3 regions of the Sutcliffiella sp. NPDC057660 genome follow, and region 3 is predicted to be linked to each of the others. Evidence: predicted binding sites of a transcription regulator. Region 3 holds the regulator's gene; each other region holds the start of a gene.

Region 1 (6,584 bases), on a different contig from region 3:
GCGAAATAAATAAAATGAAAAACGATGGTCATGGTAATGGAAATGGCAATCAATATACAAGTCCATAGATAGACAGGCCATTTTTTTGATAAAAATGCAAAACGGTAAGATACAAAAAATAAGATAGTCAGAACGATTCCGATAATAACCTCCATTGTTGAGGAGGATTGAAAGATGAAATAAAATGGCAGGATACTGAAAACACTCCATATATACGGGTTGATTCCAGATCCTTTTTGAAAAATCAAGTACCTTTTTTGCATAATATAAACCTCTTTATTCTGTATGAAAGTTTTGTCTTTCTGCTATTTTACCATATTAAATAGGAAAGTAATGTAAAACCAGAGTTATGTGGGACAAAAAAATGTACTTTTTTCAAGTACATTCTAGGCTGTAGACAAACTTGAGGTAATTCGAGGTTGTCTACAGTTTTTTGTGTACCTGTATAATTAAGCCCGTTGATTTCCGTTCCAGGCACTGCGCTTATCCTTAGGCGGTCCGGGAGCCTCCTCGACGCTGCGCGTCTGCGGGGTCTCCCTTGTCCCTTCCTCCCGCAGGAGTCTCCGTGCCTTCCACTCCAATCATACTGAGTTTTCTAAACTTTTTGCGGACCGATAACCACGTGTATTTTTAAATTATAATTAAAAAACACGTGAGGTAATAAAGATGCTTACTAAAGAGGGATACCGTGAATATTAATCCCCGAAGCATCTCTGTGCTACTGTTGAAATGTATAGATTATCAAAAGGTGGTATTCAAGAGATTTATCCAACGATATCATCCAACTAAATCGGATAATGGGGTTCAGAATTTGACCAGTCCGAACCCCTTATTTCAAGTACATTCTAAAACATTACTCATCAAATCGTCCATTGATCATGAATGATTCCCACTACATACCATTTGTCATCAAGCTTTTCTATTACCACCCGGAGGCTCTTCCAGTCCATTCCCTCATACTTCTCCTCAAATCCAGGGAAATGAAACTCTACGACCGTTGCGCCCGGATAAACCTCCATACTGTTATCAATGCTATTGCCATGACCAAGTCTCTTGTTAATGGAGATTTGCTCTGCATGTAAAAAGTCAGCATCATAGACAAACTTTTTATAGTATTCATGGAAGGACAATTCAATCGGGTCGCCTGTGCCGTCATATTCCCCCCATAGATAGATTTGCTGATTCTCTTTTAGTGCACCTACCTCACTCGCTGATAACACGAGATTTTTTTCCACATCGATATAGCCATATGGGGTAAAACGGACCCCCTTGGTAGGATGTATCAGGTCTTTTAAAGCGGAAAAGTCTTTTTCTTTTAATAGCTTTACAGCAGCAAAGGCAGAATCCTCTGCGCTTAATTCCTTTTCCACTACTGGTTCAGGGTCTTCCATCTCTTTCATTTCTTTCATGGAGCATCCCATAGAACTAATGCCTGCAACCAATATTATCAAAAGTGCGATCATTCTCATATTTCGTTCTCCTCCGCATTCCATTTATTTAAAGTATGGCCAAAATGGAAGCACAAGAACATTCGAACCCAATCTTTTTCAGTTGGAAGGATTTTTATCGAACTTTTTGTTGGTCAGTACATTTAAAGCAGCCATTCCATCGCTTGGACATCCATTCAGATGGTTGATGGGAAACAGAGAGAAAAAGACAAAGTAAAAGGAAAAGTAGGTGAACTGATAGATTAGGATATTAGGCTCGATCACCCCTTTCATGATCAATCCATTCAAAATCAGGATGGAGGCGATGTTAAACAAGGACCCTCCCAAATATACCAATGCTTTTTCAATTTTCCCTGCTCTATTACTGACTGTGATATATTCACACCAACCATCATAAAAGTAAAGCTTTCTAATTCTGAGGGAACCAATCTTAAACAATATGTTTCCAGTCCCGATATGAACAATCACTTTTCCGCCAAATAATTTTGCAAAGAAAAAATGCCCTAATTCATGTAAGATGGTGACCATTGGCAAAACGAGGAAGAAAGAGACAAAGAACTTCCATAGATCATTAAATCCGAACATCAGCAACCACTCCTAAACCTGATTTTATACAAGTAAATAGAAGTCTTTTTCCCCTAAATGAATATAAAAAAACACACCAAATTTCAAAATGGTGTGTCATATTGAAATGAATCGGGCTCCAGTATTAGATGAGGGTCGTCTTATTCTTCCAAACTTTTAAACTTAATTCGTAATATTCACAGGCTGACTGGTATCTGTCAGTCGATGTATAATACTCTGCCAAAATCTCGGCATATTTAGCCACGTTATCTTTGTCTCCCGCTCTTGTAAAATAATCGATCACATAATCGGATATATATTTTTCGATTTCAGGATTTTTAGTTATTAAATATATGTGAACATTGAAATGTATAATATATTCCTCTATTTTATTTCTTTGGGCCAATACCAAGCCTTCTTCCGCCCAACCAAGAGCAAATTCATTCTGATTAAGCTTGTAATACTCTTTAACCAGGGTATTGATGGAAAACAAGCTTCTGTCTTCCTCTTTTTTAAGTTTAAGTGATTCCAAGAAATAAAAGATGGCATCTTCTGAGTTTCCCAAGAATGATTGCATACATCCAAGGTTATGCAGGGCCATGGATTCCAGATACACATCCTTCAAGTCTACTCCGATTTTTTTTGCATAAAGATAGTTTTCTTGGGCTTTTTCCAATTGATGGACTTTATGATAGCTCAAACCAAGAATAACGTGGCACTCTGCCGATCTCCGGTTATAATACAGGGATTGATAAATAGAAAGCGCTTTTTCGGCATAGGTGATCGCTTCGAAGTAATCGGATGTTTTTTGGCTTGTCAATGCAATTTGATAAAACAGCTCCGCCTTATCTTCTTCTGATAATGGAAGTTTATTATGCATCTCCAATGCCTGTTTTAATATGAATATGGATTGTAGGTTATCGTTTACTCGATAATAGTAGATTCCGATGGTCTTCTTCCGAATATACTCAATGATAGTATTTTTGCTTGTCGGGAGGTCGGATATCTGGTTATAAAGGCTGTCGATTAGCTTCTTATCAAAGATTAAAAGGGCATATTTCAGTTTTACACATAAATAAAGCAGCAATGTTTCGTGAGGCATGGTTTGACTTCCTATATTGTATTCCTCATTAATATAGCTCAGTTTTTTCCATGACTCTTTCGGGTCCTGTCTGACAGTACTCTCGTAGCAGCTTAACAGCTTGTCCACTAAATCCAATAGGTGTGAAGCGGGAAAAATCCCTTGAGATAAATTTTCCTGTGAGATACCTTTTTTGTTTCGGTAGTAATCGATCATTTCTCCGTTTCTCAATGCCAACACCCTTTATTTGAATTATAAGAATATTTTACCATCATTTTCTACAATTATATACAATTTTCTGTGAAATTTTCCTATTTGATGTGCTTATAAGGACGTTAGTACCATGTTTACACTTCATTTTAAGCCGGTCACAAATTCGTCGCTGTCCTGCCATAAAGTTGTCATAAACAGTGCCCTCTACCCTGTTTTGTTACAAAGGAAAAGGGAATATACTTAAGAACATACAAGAACTTAAATCTTATATTGTGAAGTATTGAGCAAACTATTGTATACTATTGTTAAGAATTTATTATTGATGGTTCTATCAGTGACCAAAGGAGTGAAAATATGTTTGGTTTAGAGTATGATCCGGTTCTATACAGCAGAATTTTAACTGGTCTGACGCTTGCGGTCCACGTCATCTTCGCAACTGTAGGTGTAGGTGTTCCACTAATGATTGCTCTTGCGGAATGGATGGGTATCAAACGGAACGACGAACATTATCGTCTTCTCGCACGCAGGTGGGCCCGCGGTTTTGTCATCACCGTTGCAGTCGGTGTTGTGACGGGTACGGCTATCGGCCTGCAATTAAGCCTTTTATGGCCGAATTTGATGCAGCTTGCAGGACATGTAATTAGTCTTCCGTTGTTCTTGGAGACATTCGCTTTCTTCTTTGAAGCTATTTTTCTAGGTATCTACTTATATACTTGGGATCGATTTAAAAAGAAAATCTATCATTTTATCCTGTTGATTCCTGTGGCTCTTGGTGCCATGGCTTCTGGCTTCTTTATATCCACTGTCAACAGCTTCATGAATTCACCTAGTGGATTCGAAATTGAGAATGGTGTATTGACGAATATTAGTCCTCTTGGTGCAATGTTCAACCCTGCCACACCAACCAAAGTGGCACACGTGTTATCTTCTGCTTATTTGACAACAGCATTTGTTCTGGCGGGAATTGCCGCCATTGCCATTCTGCGAGGAAGAAATCATGTTTATCATAAAAAAGCACTGCATCTGACAATGACAGCTGCAGCCGTATTCGCCATTTCCACTGCAGTAATTGGGGATTTATCCGGTAAATATCTAGCAGAGTATCAGCCTGAAAAACTGGCTGCTGCAGAATGGCATTTTGAAACTTCGACTGAGGCACCGCTACTTATCGGCGGATATCTGACAGAGGACAACAAAGTCAAATATGCACTTGAAATTCCATATGCCTTAAGCATCCTTGCGCATGGTGACCCAAAATCTGAGGTAATCGGACTCGAGGAATTTCCTGAGGAAGAGCTTCCGCCTTTGGTCGTACACTATTTCTTTGACCTGATGGTCGGTATCGGAATGTTCCTTGCCCTTGTCTCTATCCTTTATGTTGTTATTGCCAAGGTGAAAAAATGGAATGAATGGAACAGGCCGCTACTTTGGGCAATAGCAGCCGGCTCCCCATTAGCATTACTTGCCATAGAGATGGGCTGGTTCTTTGCCGAGCTAGGAAGACAGCCGTGGCTGCTTGTCGGATATATGACTGTTTCAGAAGGGGCTACCACATCCGAGCATGTCGATCTTATGCTGGTGCTTTTCATCATTCTTTATGCAGTACTTTGTACAACATGTATTACGGTACTAAGAAAAATGTTTAAAAATAATCCAGTCGAAAAAGAACTGCAAGAAAAAGGCATGGAGTAAAGGAGGGGAAAACATGAGTTATGAAGTTGTAGGTATTACGGTTTTATGGACATTTCTATACGGATATTTGATTGTTGCTTCAATTGACTTTGGTGCCGGATTTTTCAGCTACTATTCTACTGTTACAAAGAAGGACCATCTCATTGATAAAGTGATTGTCCGTTACCTCTCTCCTGTTTGGGAGGTCACCAATGTGTTTCTTGTTTTCTTCTTTATCGGGATTGTCGGCTTCTTCCCTTCCACAGCCTATTATTACGGAACAACTTTGCTGATACCAGGTAGTATCGCGATTATCCTGTTGGCGATCCGTGGAAGTTATTATGCCTTTCATCACTATGGTGCAAAAGGCAGCAAGTTTTATCAGCTTTTATATGGAGCTACAGGCCTGTTGATACCAGCCGCACTTTCTGTTGTATTGACCATATCCGAAGGTGGATTCATCAGCCTTGCCGGTGATGTAGTAACATTGGATTATGGTGCTTTGTTTTCAAGCTTCTATTCTTGGACGGTTGTCATTTTGGCACTGGTCAGTGTGCTATATATATCCGCTTATTTTCTTGCATACTATGCAAGAACAGCCAAGGACGAAAAAGCTTTTGAAGTGTTGCGCAAATATGCGCTTAACTGGAGCCTTCCTACCATCCTGGCAAGTGTGCTCGTATTCTTCGCACTCAGTGACCACAATCCGAGTCACTTTGAAAGGATGCTGAATCTTTCATGGATGTTCAGTCTTTCTTTCCTCTTCTTCCTTGGAGCGGTGTATCTGATGTGGAAGAAGCAGCGTCTTGGACTCTCTTTCATTTTCGTCATGCTTCAATTCGCGACAGCATTCTTTGGATATGGGGCATCTCATATGCCATACCTTCTGTATCCATACTTGACGATCTATGACGGGTTTACAAATGAGTCAATGGCTATTGCCTTGATTACCGCCTTCATCGGTGGTCTATGCTTATTGATTCCATCGCTTTATCTTTTAATGCGTCTCTTCCTATTTGATAATCAATATGTACAAGGGAAAAAGTAAGGAGGTTTTTAAAATGGAGAATTTTTTGATTATGATCGCTCCCCCTCTTATCATTGTCGTGGCGATTGGTGTGTTGTTTCTGTGGGGAGCGGCAGGCAAAGAGAAGTATAAATAAAAAGGGGCCTGGGACAAAACTAAAAAAATCTAACAAAAAGACGAATAATTTAAGTGCCGGCTCTAAATACCGCTATTGATTTCCGTGCAAGACTTCGCTTTCCGCGGGTGACCCGTGAGCCTCCTCGGCTTCGCCTGCGGGGTCTCACATTGGCCACTGCTCCCGCAGGAGTCTTCGTCTTGCACTCCAATCAACCGCTAGTGTAATCTAAAACCTAAACGTATATTTTAATACTTTCAAAAAACCGAACTAATTTGGACGAAAACTCAAATTAGTTCGGTTTTTACTTAGGCTAAAACACTTTTGTCCCAGCCTCTTTTTTGTAGTGAAAACTTTTTACTGGATTCTCTCGTAAAAGACAATTCGATTGCCAAATGGGTCGCCAACGGATATCTCCTTGGTTCCCCATGGTTTTTGCTCTAGGCCGGGTCTTGCGAAACGGTA
Region 2 (6,584 bases), on a different contig from region 3:
AACAATATTTGGGAAAACAGCCCATGTACTTGGCGGAATATTTAAAGTTTGCATTTCTTCAGGAAACTCACCATCATACCGTACTCCCATAAAATAATCAAATTCTTCATCAGTGATGGCTGCCTCATTTCCACATACACCTAAAATTCCTTCTAGTGAGCATTTCGGATTCTCCCACGACATATCTATTAATTCCTGCATAAATCCTTCATTTTTCGCTTTGCTCCAAAGTGTTGGAATACTTTTAAAGGCTCTGTTTGTTTTTACTGGTTTACTCTTACCAACAATTCTTATTTCAAATTCTAATTTTTCAATTCTATACTCCATTTCAGTGTCTCCCTTTATTGATAATTGAAAGGAAATTTTCGGAAAGGCTCTTAATTGTATCCCCTGATGACGACATTCAGATGGTTTTATTCCATGGGTTCTTTGAAAAGCACGGGAAAATGAATCAGCAGATTCGTAACCGTACTTATTTGCAATTTCTAAAATTCGAATATGACTTTTTTGCAATTCGAATGCAGCAAGTGTCAATTTCCTACGCCTAATATATTCCGACAGTGAAATTCCTGTTATAGATGCAAACATTCTAGAAAAGTGAAACTCCGAACAGTAAGCAATCTTTGCTAATTGTTTGTAATCAATTTCATGCTCCAAATTATCCTCTATATAATCTAATACATTATTCATTCTAACAAGCCAGTCCATATAATCCTCCTTTCAATACCAATATTAAAAAAACCGAAAATTTTGGTCCGATATTATTTGCTTAAAAAAGTAGGTTTCACAAAAACAAGTTTAATTTACCTTCTTCAACAATCCTCCCTCTATAAAGAAAGAGATAACTCTTGTTTTCTCACTCATTCTCAATATTTCTATTAGACTTATATCTTTAAGACATTTGAATTATGGGTAGATGTTGAAAGTAAGGGGAATTTTGGGCATTTAGAGAAAAAGAAAGCTAACCTACCCAGCCACTTCAATCCAAAAAATGGTTAACTAGTAAAAGTATGGTCGCACTGGTGGATCTCCACATTTCTCATGGAGGTCAACCCTCCCATTTCTCACAGAGTCTATGCTCTAAAATTCCTTCGTCCAACCTTTCCATGAGGTGGATGTCAGTCATGCTGCCCTACAGGGTCTATGCCCGCACTTTAGTTGTTCTACTGACTAATCCGTGCTTCAAATGTCTATGTCAAAATCTCTAGAAAAAACTATATATTGAACGTTAATAACTTAAGCCGCATTCTGTATTGGAGCCAAGTGAGGTATGTCCCTCAACATTCGTTCTTCACTAAATTCACATTGCTTCGTGCCAATCGCAAATAAGATACGAATAATCTTGTTACATATGGCAATCATGGACTGCATCTTCTTCAAAGGATTACTCTTTCGAGTTGTATAGTAGTGATGTAGAGCCTTAAAAGCTGCATTCTTGGCGACTAACGGCATAGCTACTCGGAAGAGGAGAGCTCTGAGTGCTTTCCTACCTCGTTTCGTTATTTTCGTTAGTCCTTTATGTTTCCCAGAGGTGTTTTCCTTCAAGTTTAGTCCGGCCAATTTAATGATTTGGCGAGGGTGAGAGTAGTTCCCTAGGTCTCCTACTTCCGCATAGAAACCTGCCACTGTCTCCTTGCCAATTCCAGTAATGGCTAACATCTGTGGAACTCCAGGAATATGTTCGAGAAGCTCTTCAATATCAGAGTCTAACTCTTCGAACCTTTCGATTATCAACTCATACTTTTCTAGTAAGGTGCGGAGCTCTAATTTAGCCATTTTTGAACCTTCACGAATGCCAATTGAGTTTTTGGCAGCTCGTTTAAGTTCATGAATTTTACGGAGTCCAACCGCACGTTTTACTGCCTTTCTGAGGTGAATCAGGATCTCTTGATCCGAGATATGTTCCAGCTCATGTGGTAATACATTCAACTTTAATAATTGTAGTGCTGCTTTCCCCTCCCAATCCTTAAAAACGGTTAGGAATTCAGGGAAATAGCGGTCTAACCAGTTGTGAATTTGCCCTTGAAGCACCTGTAGATCAACAGACAAAAGATCACGTATTTTTCTGGCCACACGAAGTTCTGCATACACTCCTTGCGGAATATTTGGTTCAGCGTATCTTCCATCTTTGACTAACTGTGCAATTACTTTGGCATCTTTCACATCATTTTTGGTTGGTGAATTATCATCCAATTCCTTCGACTTTTTTACATGCATTGGATTCACTACGACAAACTTAATCTCTTTTTCTTTTAAGAAATGAGCGAGGTTAAGCCAATAGTGGCCAGTAGGTTCCATGCCTATAATGACCTTCTCCATTTCATTTTCGTTCATTAGCTGCTTGATCCAGTCTAGAAACATCTCGAAATGGGTTTGGGTATTTTCAAAGTGACAAGGTGCTCCAAACTCCAATCCTCTGAAGTCTTGAGCACGTGCCACATGCTTGAACTTCGCAATATCTACACCAATAATTAGTGTTTGAGAAGTGATTTGAGCAATCTTTTCATTTTGGTTATAATTCATCTTGAAGGCCTCCTGGTATATATGATTTTGTCCATTTTGCTGGCCAGCTCAGGACACTCATATCATACCAAGAGGTTATTTTTTATTTCAAACCCCATTTTTCTTCATAACAGGAATGCTGCCCTATTCTTAAGTAAGGAGCGATCCGCTATGCTGCAGTCGTTCCCAGGTTTTAAAAAAAATGAGGCTTAAGAAACTTCTTTTCTAATCATTATTTTAATTGTATTTAAAAATAACTAGATTACATTTTTCACATCTAAATGCTGGAATTTTACTTATTTGAAAAATTGCATCTTTTATTAATACTTCATTTCCAAAATCAGCGATTATTGAATCAGCCGATTCTGACCAACAAATTCTACGAGGAGAAAAAATATATCCCTGCTTCCCTTCATTACTGCATTCAGGACAACTAACAATCTCGTTCATATTTAGTCACTCCACCCTTTCGCATCTCCCTTATTTCTCTAATATTTTCCTGATTGAAGCAACCTCCCTGTTAGCTTCTTGTACAATAGCTCCATTTAATGCCATATTTATTTTTTTCTTTTAGTAAAGTAACTACCCCAATGCTGAACACCAAGATACCAATTAACATCAATGAATGTATAAATCCGTTTAGAAGAGGTACAAAATCTCCTGTTAGATTCTGGTTTCGATACACAATAGTAACTAGGCTGTACCCTAAAGGGGAACTAACCAGTAAAATAATAATCCCAAAAATAAAATATAACATTGCTTGTTTCGTCATCAATCATTCCCCCTATTTTAATTTAATTCTTCTGCTTTATCGCTTAATACCAATTATTTCAAATATCGTCTATTTACTCAATATATATTTTCCATAAAAAAGAAGCTTACCTTGTTACAGATAAGCGTCCTTTAATTGAATAACTAAAATCTGAAATCACTCATAAAATCACTTAATTCTTATTAAACTAGGTGCTTTACTTTAAGTACAATTCTTCACATAAACCAACTATTACTTAAAATTAAATGTTTTATAATCACCAGAATCAGATCAGAATTTTAATATATTTCCATCCGAAGGTATCCCTTCAAAGAAAGCACCTATGCAACCTGTGGTACATCTGTGACCAGATATAAGAACATTTAATTCTTTTTTTCCATGTTGTATTTCAAGTTCTTTCATAAAGCTAAACACTCTTTTTACAAATAGACTTGGTTCTTCAATCCCTTTATACAAATAAGAATCAGGTAATTTACCAGCCATTTTTACTTCTTTAATATGTAATCTGAATCAAAGACATCCAATCTATCATCCAAAACCACTGACTTTCCAGTAACTATTTCTGCTGTTTGTACGGCTCTCTCTTGTGGGGAAGAAAATACAAAATCGAAATCTATATTCTGTAATTTCGCTTTTAAAGCCTTTGCTTGTTCGATTCCGAAATCATTTAATGGTAAACCCATTTTCCTTTGCATCTTACGTTCTTTATTCAAGTCTGTATGTCCATGTCTAATTACATATATCATGTCATATCCCCTTATTAAATAATCCTGCCCTTGAGCAACAGTGGCAGGTCATCATTTAGAAAATTCTGGTAACATCAGCTTACCTGGAACGGAAATCAACGGGCTTTATGATACAGGTACACAAAAAACTTTAGACAACCCCGATTTACCTCGTGTGTGTCTAAATTCTAAATCCACGTTTATACGTGGATTTTTTGATTATATCATCTACTTATCTTTGATTCGATTAATCTATCGAATTAATGTATAATTTGATTATATAGTCGAATTAATTTAAAATATATGCATAAACTAGTAAAACGTTTAGTTGGATGATGGAGGAGGACAGCTTATGAAGAGACCCGTATCGGTGTTTATGATGGATGTAACGGATTCCAGCAGAAATTGGAAAGATGTTTCCTCCTATTTGGAAAAGGTGGAAACTTACATAAAACTCTGGACAAAAGGATTGCCGAATGTCCATGTCAAGCACCGTCTCGGTGATGAAATTGTCTGTATTTTTGACCATTATGCCACTGCTTATACAGTCGCGTTTTATATAGGTCAAATCTGGAAGTTTACGGATCAGCCACCCTACTTCGGCATGTCATTTGGACTTGTGGATGAAGATATTTCGGATATTGATATTGATAAGTGGAATCACCCCCTGATGAAACATGCCAGAATGGCAAATGAGAAAATCAAGCAGTCCACAAATCGGTCACCTATCCTTCTGTTTCCCGATTCGGATGCGATGTCCATCCCATCTGTGGAGATGAGCAATCTTCTGCTTGAATATCAAGGAAAACTGATAGCTGAGCAAACGAAGCTTCAGCGTCTCATTTCGGGACTATTTTCCGTATTGGATGAACAAAAGACGATAGCAAGCCTATTAGGAAAGTCCCCTTCTACCATCTCAAGCCACTACAAGAAAGGAAATTGTGAGATAATACTTAAAACCTTGAATACCATACAAAACACCTTAAACAACCTGGAGGAGACACAATCCGGGACCTATCCGAGTAATATTACGAAAGAGCTGCAAAACACAATAAAGAATCATTTGAAACAGAACTTGGTTATTATTACGAATTAGTAAGGAGCGGAACCATGATTGTTCTTAGCCTCATTCTTGCACACCTTGTAGCTGATTTTTACCTTCAGACGGAAAAGATGGTGTACGATAAAAAGAAGTTCCTTAAGCTCCATCTACTCCATCACACACTAGTCACCATTGTGACACTGTGGATCCTGTATTATTTGCAGGATTTTTCAAATATCATGGCAACCGTACTATTTCCTACCTTGTCGATCGTTATTTTCCATGCGCTGATTGATCTGGCCAAAATGCACCTGCAGGAAAAAGTCATTTTTATGAAGCAAAAAAATGGCTGGAATCTTGCCTTATTCATTACAGATCAAGTATTACACCTGTTTACTATTTTAGCAGTTTGCTATTTCTTCCTTGAGGTGAACCTTTATCACTTGATTGATACGATTTTAGTAAACTTGCATATGAAAGATGGCATGATTGCCGACAAATCATTGATTGGCAGCACTCTCTTTATCATTATAATGTTTATTTTGATTACGTCGGTCACAGGTCACTTTATAAAGATACTACTTGGATCCCTGACCCGTCACCTCTCTCTTTTCGAAGGGAAGTATACACTCCGTGATGTAGAAATAAGCGCCACAAGTCAAAAAAGCTTGTCCGAGGAGTATACATATATGGTAATGAAGCATCAGGACCTTTCCCGTGGCAAAGTGATCGGCTATCTTGAGCGGTTGCTTGTAGTGGCACTCATCCTGATGGGCTCGTTCTCTGCTGTCGGGTTTATCGTTGCTGCAAAATCCTTGACCCGTTTCAAGCAGATGGATGATCGTGACTGGGCGGAGTATTTTCTGCTTGGCACCTTGACCTCCTTCCTCTTTGCAATTGTAATTGGAATTATTCTGAAAGTGGTATTTTGGTAAAGCTTTGATAGCTGTAAATATACTCTATGTAACATAAAGCATGGGTTTAAAAGCCCTTCTTATTTTCTCCCATCCCTATCAAATTGCAAAAAAAGGGTGTTTTATCCGGTCAAAGACCCTGTCTCCTTCTATTAATTTACATATGATAGATAATAGAAAGGGGTGATCAATTCGTGAATCGAATTCAAAGCATCTTGAAAAATATCGGAGAAGATTATAAAGAAGAATTAGAAGTGTATGGAGCACTAAGAAAACTTGTAGCAGCCCGATTAATTAATGGCGCTAGAAAAGGTTTAGAGCGTTTGGAAGAGAGACTATAAATTAGTGCCCCTTGCAAGAATATTGTGTCGGATCAGGCATAATGTTCTTTGCTTACATACCGTTCTGATTTATTAATAAATATAACGTTTAAATCTTTTACAAAATAAAAAAGTCCATTCTTTCTTTAATTGAATGAAGAATGGACTTTATTTGTTTTTTATTCTTTTTTAAAGTCGAAAGTACTTCTTACTGTATTTATAGGGCGAACAAAGCTTTCAATCTGCTCTCTTTTCGCTTCAAGGAAGGGAGGAAGGGACAATTTTTCCCCTAGTGTTTCATAAGGCTCA
Region 3 (6,584 bases):
ATTGTCTGCTATATCCTCCGGGATGAATGGAAGGAAGGCGACTTCAGGGGTAAGACGGCCTCTGTTCCAAAAACTGTTCTATGGACGGTGCTGGGCTTTCCAATGGCATTGTTCGGCCAGGGAATCGCTGCTCAAATTCAGCTGAAGCTTTTCGGTATCGAGCCTGGTTCCGAAAATACGCAGGAGATTATGGCCTTTGTCACAGCAACACCAATCATGATTTTTGCCATTACAATTGCGGGGCCTATTTTAGAGGAAATCATATTCCGTAAAATAATTTTCGGTTCTTTATACAAACGATTCAATTTTGCTGTCGGGCTTATTATCAGCTCCCTTCTTTTTGCTATTGTCCATAATGATTTCAAGCATCTGTTGATTTACTTTGTAATGGGTGGGATCTTTGCCTTCCTATATGTCAAAACAAACCGCATCATTGTTCCGATCATCGCCCATGTCGCCATGAATAGCTTTGTTGTCATTGTGCAGTATGTGTTCAGGGAAGATATCGAAGAAATGATCAAGCAAATGGAAGAGATGCAGAATGCGTTACCGAATCTTATCTCCTTCTTCTGATAGTTTAAAGAATCAATGATAAAGCCATCTACAACTGGAGGACTAGCACAATGAAAATAAAACCGATCAATATGGCCTTTTTCTATGCCGTCATGGGATGTCTATTTACGTATTTGGCAGTTGCGTCATTCAAGGAAAGCGTCTTTGAATGGCACACCATGCTGCTGATGCTGATCGCCACCTTCGACTTCGGCGTTTCCATCCGGGCATTTCTGCTTCATAAGAAAATAAAAAGTATGCAAAAAAAATAGGCTACTTACCTTTACGGTAGTTGCCTATTTTTTATTTAATTCCTCATTCAACTTTGCTTCCGCAAGCTTGACCTTTTTATAGCCGAAGCGGGAAATGATGATGCTGATCTCGTAAAGGATAAGAAGCGGTACTGTCACCATTAGATGAGAGATGATCTCCGGCGGCGTAATCAATGCTCCTATTACTAGCAATACGAAGTACGCGTACTTTCTTATTTTCACGAGGATAGCTGGAGTGATAATCCCAAGCCTAGTTAAGAACATCACAATAACCGGCATCTGAAACAGGATGCCGAATGGCAAGGTCAGCTGGAACAGGAATTGGAAATATTCGTTGATCCCGATCACTTGGTTGATATCCAGGCGGTCTGCCAGATTGCTCATGAACTTCACAACAAACGGAAACAGTATGAAGTAGGAGAATGTCAGTCCACTCAGGAACAAGAAGAGGGATATTGGGATATAGCTTAACGTCACTTTCCGCTCCCGCTCATACAAACCGGGGCTGATAAAAGACCAAATCTGATAGAGCGTAACGGGGAACGTAATGATAAATGCAATCAAAAAAGAAAACTGCATGAAGATCTTGATTGGATCTGTAATGCGAAAGGCATTCATCTGTAGCGCTTCCGCTTCATTTGTGTGCTGTAAATAGACAATGATCGGTTCCGCGAGGAAAAAACCGCCGATCGCTGAGACGAAAAAGAAGGAAGCAATGATGATCACTCTTTTTCGGAGCTCGCCTATATGGTCATACACCGACATTTCTCTATCTAGCATATATGTTCATCCTTACATTACTTCGTTTCTTCTTTTTTCTCTGGTTTGCTGTCGTCGTCATCCGCTAATCCTTTAGTTGCGTTTTTGAATTCACGCAATGTATTGCCAGCTGCCTTACCCAGTTGAGGTAATTTGCTTGGACCGAAGATTAGTAATGCTACGAAAACGATTAACAAGAGGCTACCCATTCCGATTGGACCCATTCTTGCCACCTCCTTGAAATATACTCATTCTACTACTTTTTCATTCTGTTGGATAGTGCTTGAGAAAATATACCAATGACTGTAGTTCTACGGCTAAATCAATATGATGGATACGGATGGTTTCCGGCACATTAATACGTGCTGGCGTAAAGTTCAGGATGCCCTTTACCCCTTTTTCCACCAATCTGTCTGCTATCGGCTGCGCTACTGGCGCCGGTACGGTGAGGATTGCCACCGTCACATCCTTCGGCAGATGCTCCTCGATGTCATCAAGATGATACACCGGTACACCGCCGATCTCCGTGCCGATTTTCGACTCGTCGATATCAAAGGCCATCACGATCTTCGTGTTATTGTTTTTCATGAAATTGTAATGCAGGAAAGCTGTCCCCAAGTTTCCTACACCTATTAGAGTAACATAAGTCAATTCATCCTGGTCGAGCGTTTTCCGGAAAAAAGTTAACAAATATTGAACATTATAGCCATATCCCTTTTTCCCCAGTGCCCCAAAATAGCTGAAGTCTCTTCTGATTGTGGCGGAATCCACTTTCACCGCTTCACTCAGCTCTGCGGACGAAACCCGCTGCTTTCCCGATGTATTCAAGTTCTTAAGAAAACGGTAATACAAAGGCAATCTCTTGGCAGTCGCCTGCGGTATTTTCATCGGTTCGTTATTCATCTTACTCCCCCATTGTCCAACCAGTTTGCGGTTCTTTTCTATATGTAACGGATGCCGGCTCCGTTTTTCGGATTTTAAATCGCTTTCATTTTACCCTATTCCGTGCAATTTTGTAAGAGGTTGCCGTTTCCAATTCTTGAAGTGGCGCTTGAAGAAGTATACACTTACATTAGAATTGCATGAGGTGAAAATGATGATTATTTTACAGATAAATCAATTAACGAAATATTTTGGTGCTGACCTTATTCTATCGAATATAAAACTAGAAGTACAATCGAAAGACAGAATTGCGCTTGTTGGACGTAATGGTGCAGGGAAGTCTACCTTATTAAAGATCATTTCCAATCAGCTGTCCTATGATTCCGGTGATATCATCAAGCCAAAGGTTGTAACAATCGGATATCTTGCACAGGATACTGGGCTGCAGACAGAGCGTTCCATCTGGGATGAAATGCTGACTGTGTTTTCCGGTCTAAAAGAGATGGAAAATCAGATGCGCACGCTGGAAGCGAAAATGGGAGATCCCGCTTATTTTGAGGATGGCCCGCTTTACGCCCGCATTCTGAAGGAGTATGACGAAATTCAGGAAGCCTTCAAGCAGAAGGGCGGCTTTCAATATGAAGCGGACATCCGCTCCGTGCTTCACGGCCTTCGCTTTTCCGAATTTGATTATCAGACCCCAATCGAGACACTGAGCGGTGGACAGAGAACCCGTCTTGCGCTTGCCAAGCTTTTGCTGACCAAGCCGGATCTATTGATTCTGGATGAGCCGACGAACCATCTCGACATCGATACCCTTTCCTGGCTTGAAGGATATCTCCAGAGCTATCCGGGTGCATTACTTATTGTTTCCCATGACCGCTACTTCCTAGACAAGGTGGTCACAACCGTCTATGAAATCTCCCGGAAGCAGTCTGCGAAGTTCCTTGGCAACTATAGTGCGTACCTTGCCCAGAAGGCCGAGCAATACGAACGTGATATGAAAATGTTCGAAAAACAGCAGGACGAGATTGCGAAGCTCCAGGACTTTGTACAGCGCAACCTGGCTAGGGCCTCCACCACCAAGCGCGCACAGAGCCGCAGGAAGCAGCTCGATAAAATGCAGATGATGGATCGTCCCCAAGGTGATGAAAAATCTGCCTCCATCATGTTTGATATTGATAGGCAGAGCGGGAATGATGTACTGAAAGCCAAGGATCTGGCCGTTTCCTATGACAGGACCCCCATTTTCCGGCATGTTGATCTTTCCTTGTCACGCGGCGATAGTGTGGCGCTTGTCGGACCGAACGGAATCGGTAAGTCCACCCTATTAAAAACACTCGTCAAGCAGCTGGATCCGCTCGAAGGCAGCTTTTCATTCGGGGCAAATGTTTCTGTGAGCTACTATGATCAGCAGCAGGCAGACCTCACTTCCAATAAAACGGTATTGGCCGAGCTTTGGGATGAGTACCCAAACAAGATGGAAAAGGAAATCCGAACAATCCTTGGAAACTTCCTTTTCTCCGGGGATGATGTACTGAAGCCGGTTTCTACTTTAAGCGGAGGGGAAAAGGCGCGATTGGCCCTTTCCAAGATGATGCTGCAGCGCTCCAATGTGCTGATCCTGGACGAGCCTACCAACCATCTGGATCTGGATAGCAAGGAGATTCTGGAGAATGCCTTGATTGATTACCCTGGTACCATCCTATTCGTTTCCCATGACCGCTACTTCATCAACCGCCTCGCAACCAAGGTCTATGAATTGAGCCGAATTGGGGCGACCGAATATCTAGGAGATTATGACTATTATATAGAGAAAAAAGAAGAGGCCTTGGAGCTTGCAAGGCTGGAAAGCGAAGCATCTTCCACTTCCCCTGTCAGAGCTGCTCAAGCTGATAAGGAAAAGCCGAGCTATGAACAGGAAAAAGAAGCAAAGCGCCTGGAACGCCAAAAGAAACGTCGCCTTGAAGAAATAGAAAAAGAAATAGAAGAGATTGAAAACAGACTGGAAGAAAACGAAAGCCAGCTCTGTCTCCCGGAAGTCTATCAGGACCATGAAAAAGTACTGGAGCTCAACACGCAGAATGAGGGGTTGCAGGAAAGATTGATGGTACTGATGGAAGAGTGGGAAGAGTTGGTGTGAAGAATAAGCTACTTTCTTTTTATAAGAGAGTAGCTTTTTTATTGAATTGTGGATAAAATCGTCCATTTAGCCGTTTTTGTCGATACCTGACCCCCTTTTTAAGAACTTTGTCGATAAAACTCACTTTTCCACACACATATTCACATATCATTCCTTATTCAATAAGTTATCAAGAGGTTTATACACACCATCCACAATTTCATCAAAAGTTATCCACATTTTTTATTCACATTTACGGAGTTGAATTTATAGGAAATTGATACTTTTATCCACATTTTATCCACAGGGTTGTGTATAACGTATGCGCTTTCTATTTTTGCACTAATAAAAAACCTTTCAACCAAAAGATCAGTTGAAAGGTTTTTCGATATCGAGCCCGGGATTTCCGTTCAAATTCATCCCTGAACGCTTTCCTTTGCGGTACAGGACACTTCCTGCAGCAGCAATCATCGCCGCATTATCTGTACATAGTGATAGTGGAGGAATCACCAATTCTTTCCCCACATTATCCACAGCAGTCTGAAGGGCACTACGCAATCCTTTGTTGGCTGCTACCCCGCCTGCCAGCAGAACCTGGTCCACCTTGTAGTGTTCCATGGCCTTCAGTGTTTTACCGACCAACACCTCGATGACACTCTCCTGAAAGCTTGCCGCCAAATCTGCAGGGCTGATCTCTTCCCCTTTTTGCTTGGCATTGTGGAGCGTGTTGATAACCGCAGATTTCAATCCTGAGAAGCTGAAATCATAGGAATCCTCCTCCAGCCACGCTCTTGGAAGTTTGATGGTAGGTTGTCCCTCCATTGCCAAACGGTCGATATGAGGACCGCCCGGGTAAGGCAGCTGCAAGGTTCTCGCCACCTTATCATAGGCCTCCCCTACTGCATCGTCTCGCGTTTCTCCGATAACCTCGAAGGAACCGTGCTCCTTCATGTAGATAAGCTCTGTATGCCCACCGGAAACCACCAGGGCCAGCAAGGGGAATTTCAACTCCGCTACCAGCTGATTGGCATAAATATGACCGGCAATATGATGAACACCGATCAATGGCTTCTGATGTGCGAATGCCATCGCTTTTGCTGCATTCACTCCGATTAAAAGCGCACCAACAAGGCCTGGCCCTTCCGTAACGGCGATAGCATCTATACTATCCATCGTAAGGCCGCTCTGCTTCATCGTTTCCTCAAGCACGATGGTGATCTGTTCCACATGATGCCTTGAGGCGATTTCAGGGACCACCCCTCCAAAACGCTGATGGCTTTCAATCTGGGAGGAAACCACATTTGCCACAATTTCCGTCCCGTTCTTGATGACAGCTGCAGCCGTTTCATCACAGCTCGTTTCAATCCCTAATATATATTCGTCTTTTTGTTCCTCATTTTTCATAAACTCACCCACATCACTAATGCGTCTTCATTGTTATCCACATAATATTTTTTTCGGATTCCGCCATTTTGGAAGCCATGCTTTCTGTACAGGTTCTGTGCCACTATATTGGAGACCCGCACTTCAAGCGATAACGAGATAGCCCCGATCATTCGGCAGTATGCAATAGCATTTCCCATCATTATATCCCCAAGCTTCCTCCCACGACACGAAGGATGAATCGCAATATTGGTGATCTGCGCCTCCCCCATGACCACCCATATCCCACAATAGCCAATCACTCTGTTTTCTTCCTTCATCACAAAATAATGGGCATAAGGATTATTGGTAAGCTCATAATAGAAGGCTTCTTTTGTCCAGGGAGTGGCAAACGAAAGCATTTCCACTTCATGGACCCCCTCAATATCATGGACCGTCATTTTAGCAATATCAATCATTGATTCCATCTTGTTCACCTATTTTTCTTTGCTTTCTAGCCATTTTGCTTCCGCTTCCGCTAAACGGGTGTAGTTTGGAACAAAGGTATGGACATCCTCCGCGTCCCTTTGCATCCCGATCAGAGCCAGCTCACTCGGACGAGGGTTGTTTTCACT

The links. Region 3 encodes Rex, which represses fermentation and respiration genes when NADH is low (regulators of the CRP and FNR family bind a similar motif). Its sites were predicted from a motif close to TTGTGAAATATTTCACAA; they were not measured.
Region 1: the regulator Rex is predicted to act here: its motif matches at 3,577-3,594, upstream of ACFVAD_RS11260 (cytochrome ubiquinol oxidase subunit I).
Region 2: the regulator Rex is predicted to act here: its motif matches at 3,478-3,495, upstream of ACFVAD_RS11205 (glycosyl transferase).

The regions. Positions count from the first base shown of each region.
Region 1 is NZ_JBHVHV010000008.1:202,842-209,425, reverse strand. Features, by position in the region: gene ACFVAD_RS11280 (sensor histidine kinase) at 1-263, opposite strand, end outside; gene ACFVAD_RS11275 (hypothetical protein) at 861-1,469, opposite strand; gene ACFVAD_RS11270 (zinc metalloprotease) at 1,548-2,033, opposite strand; gene ACFVAD_RS11265 (tetratricopeptide repeat protein) at 2,158-3,324, opposite strand; gene ACFVAD_RS11260 (cytochrome ubiquinol oxidase subunit I) at 3,661-4,998, shown strand; gene ACFVAD_RS11255 (cytochrome d ubiquinol oxidase subunit II) at 5,012-6,025, shown strand; gene cydS (cytochrome bd oxidase small subunit CydS family protein) at 6,039-6,140, shown strand; gene ACFVAD_RS11245 (glyoxalase superfamily protein) at 6,477-6,584, opposite strand, start outside.
Region 2 is NZ_JBHVHV010000008.1:192,097-198,680, reverse strand. Features, by position in the region: gene ACFVAD_RS11220 (AraC family transcriptional regulator) at 1-708, opposite strand, end outside; gene ACFVAD_RS11215 (IS110 family RNA-guided transposase) at 1,237-2,523, opposite strand; gene ACFVAD_RS11210 (PF20097 family protein) at 2,740-2,952, opposite strand; gene ACFVAD_RS11205 (glycosyl transferase) at 3,023-3,274, opposite strand; gene ACFVAD_RS11200 (hypothetical protein) at 3,545-3,757, opposite strand; gene ACFVAD_RS11195 (histidine phosphatase family protein) at 3,760-4,020, opposite strand; gene ACFVAD_RS11190 (hypothetical protein) at 4,352-5,095, shown strand; gene ACFVAD_RS11185 (DUF3307 domain-containing protein) at 5,110-5,976, shown strand; gene ACFVAD_RS11180 (hypothetical protein) at 6,150-6,296, shown strand; gene ACFVAD_RS11175 (ring-cleaving dioxygenase) at 6,455-6,584, opposite strand, start outside.
Region 3 is NZ_JBHVHV010000027.1:4,476-11,059, reverse strand. Features, by position in the region: gene ACFVAD_RS23025 (CPBP family intramembrane glutamic endopeptidase) at 1-573, shown strand, start outside; gene ACFVAD_RS23020 (YdiK family protein) at 624-824, shown strand; gene tatC (twin-arginine translocase subunit TatC) at 849-1,604, opposite strand; gene ACFVAD_RS23010 (twin-arginine translocase TatA/TatE family subunit) at 1,622-1,807, opposite strand; gene ACFVAD_RS23005 (redox-sensing transcriptional repressor Rex) at 1,848-2,486, opposite strand; gene ACFVAD_RS23000 (ABC-F family ATP-binding cassette domain-containing protein) at 2,680-4,608, shown strand; gene tsaD (tRNA (adenosine(37)-N6)-threonylcarbamoyltransferase complex transferase subunit TsaD) at 4,957-5,991, opposite strand; gene rimI (ribosomal protein S18-alanine N-acetyltransferase) at 5,988-6,437, opposite strand; gene tsaB (tRNA (adenosine(37)-N6)-threonylcarbamoyltransferase complex dimerization subunit type 1 TsaB) at 6,447-6,584, opposite strand, start outside.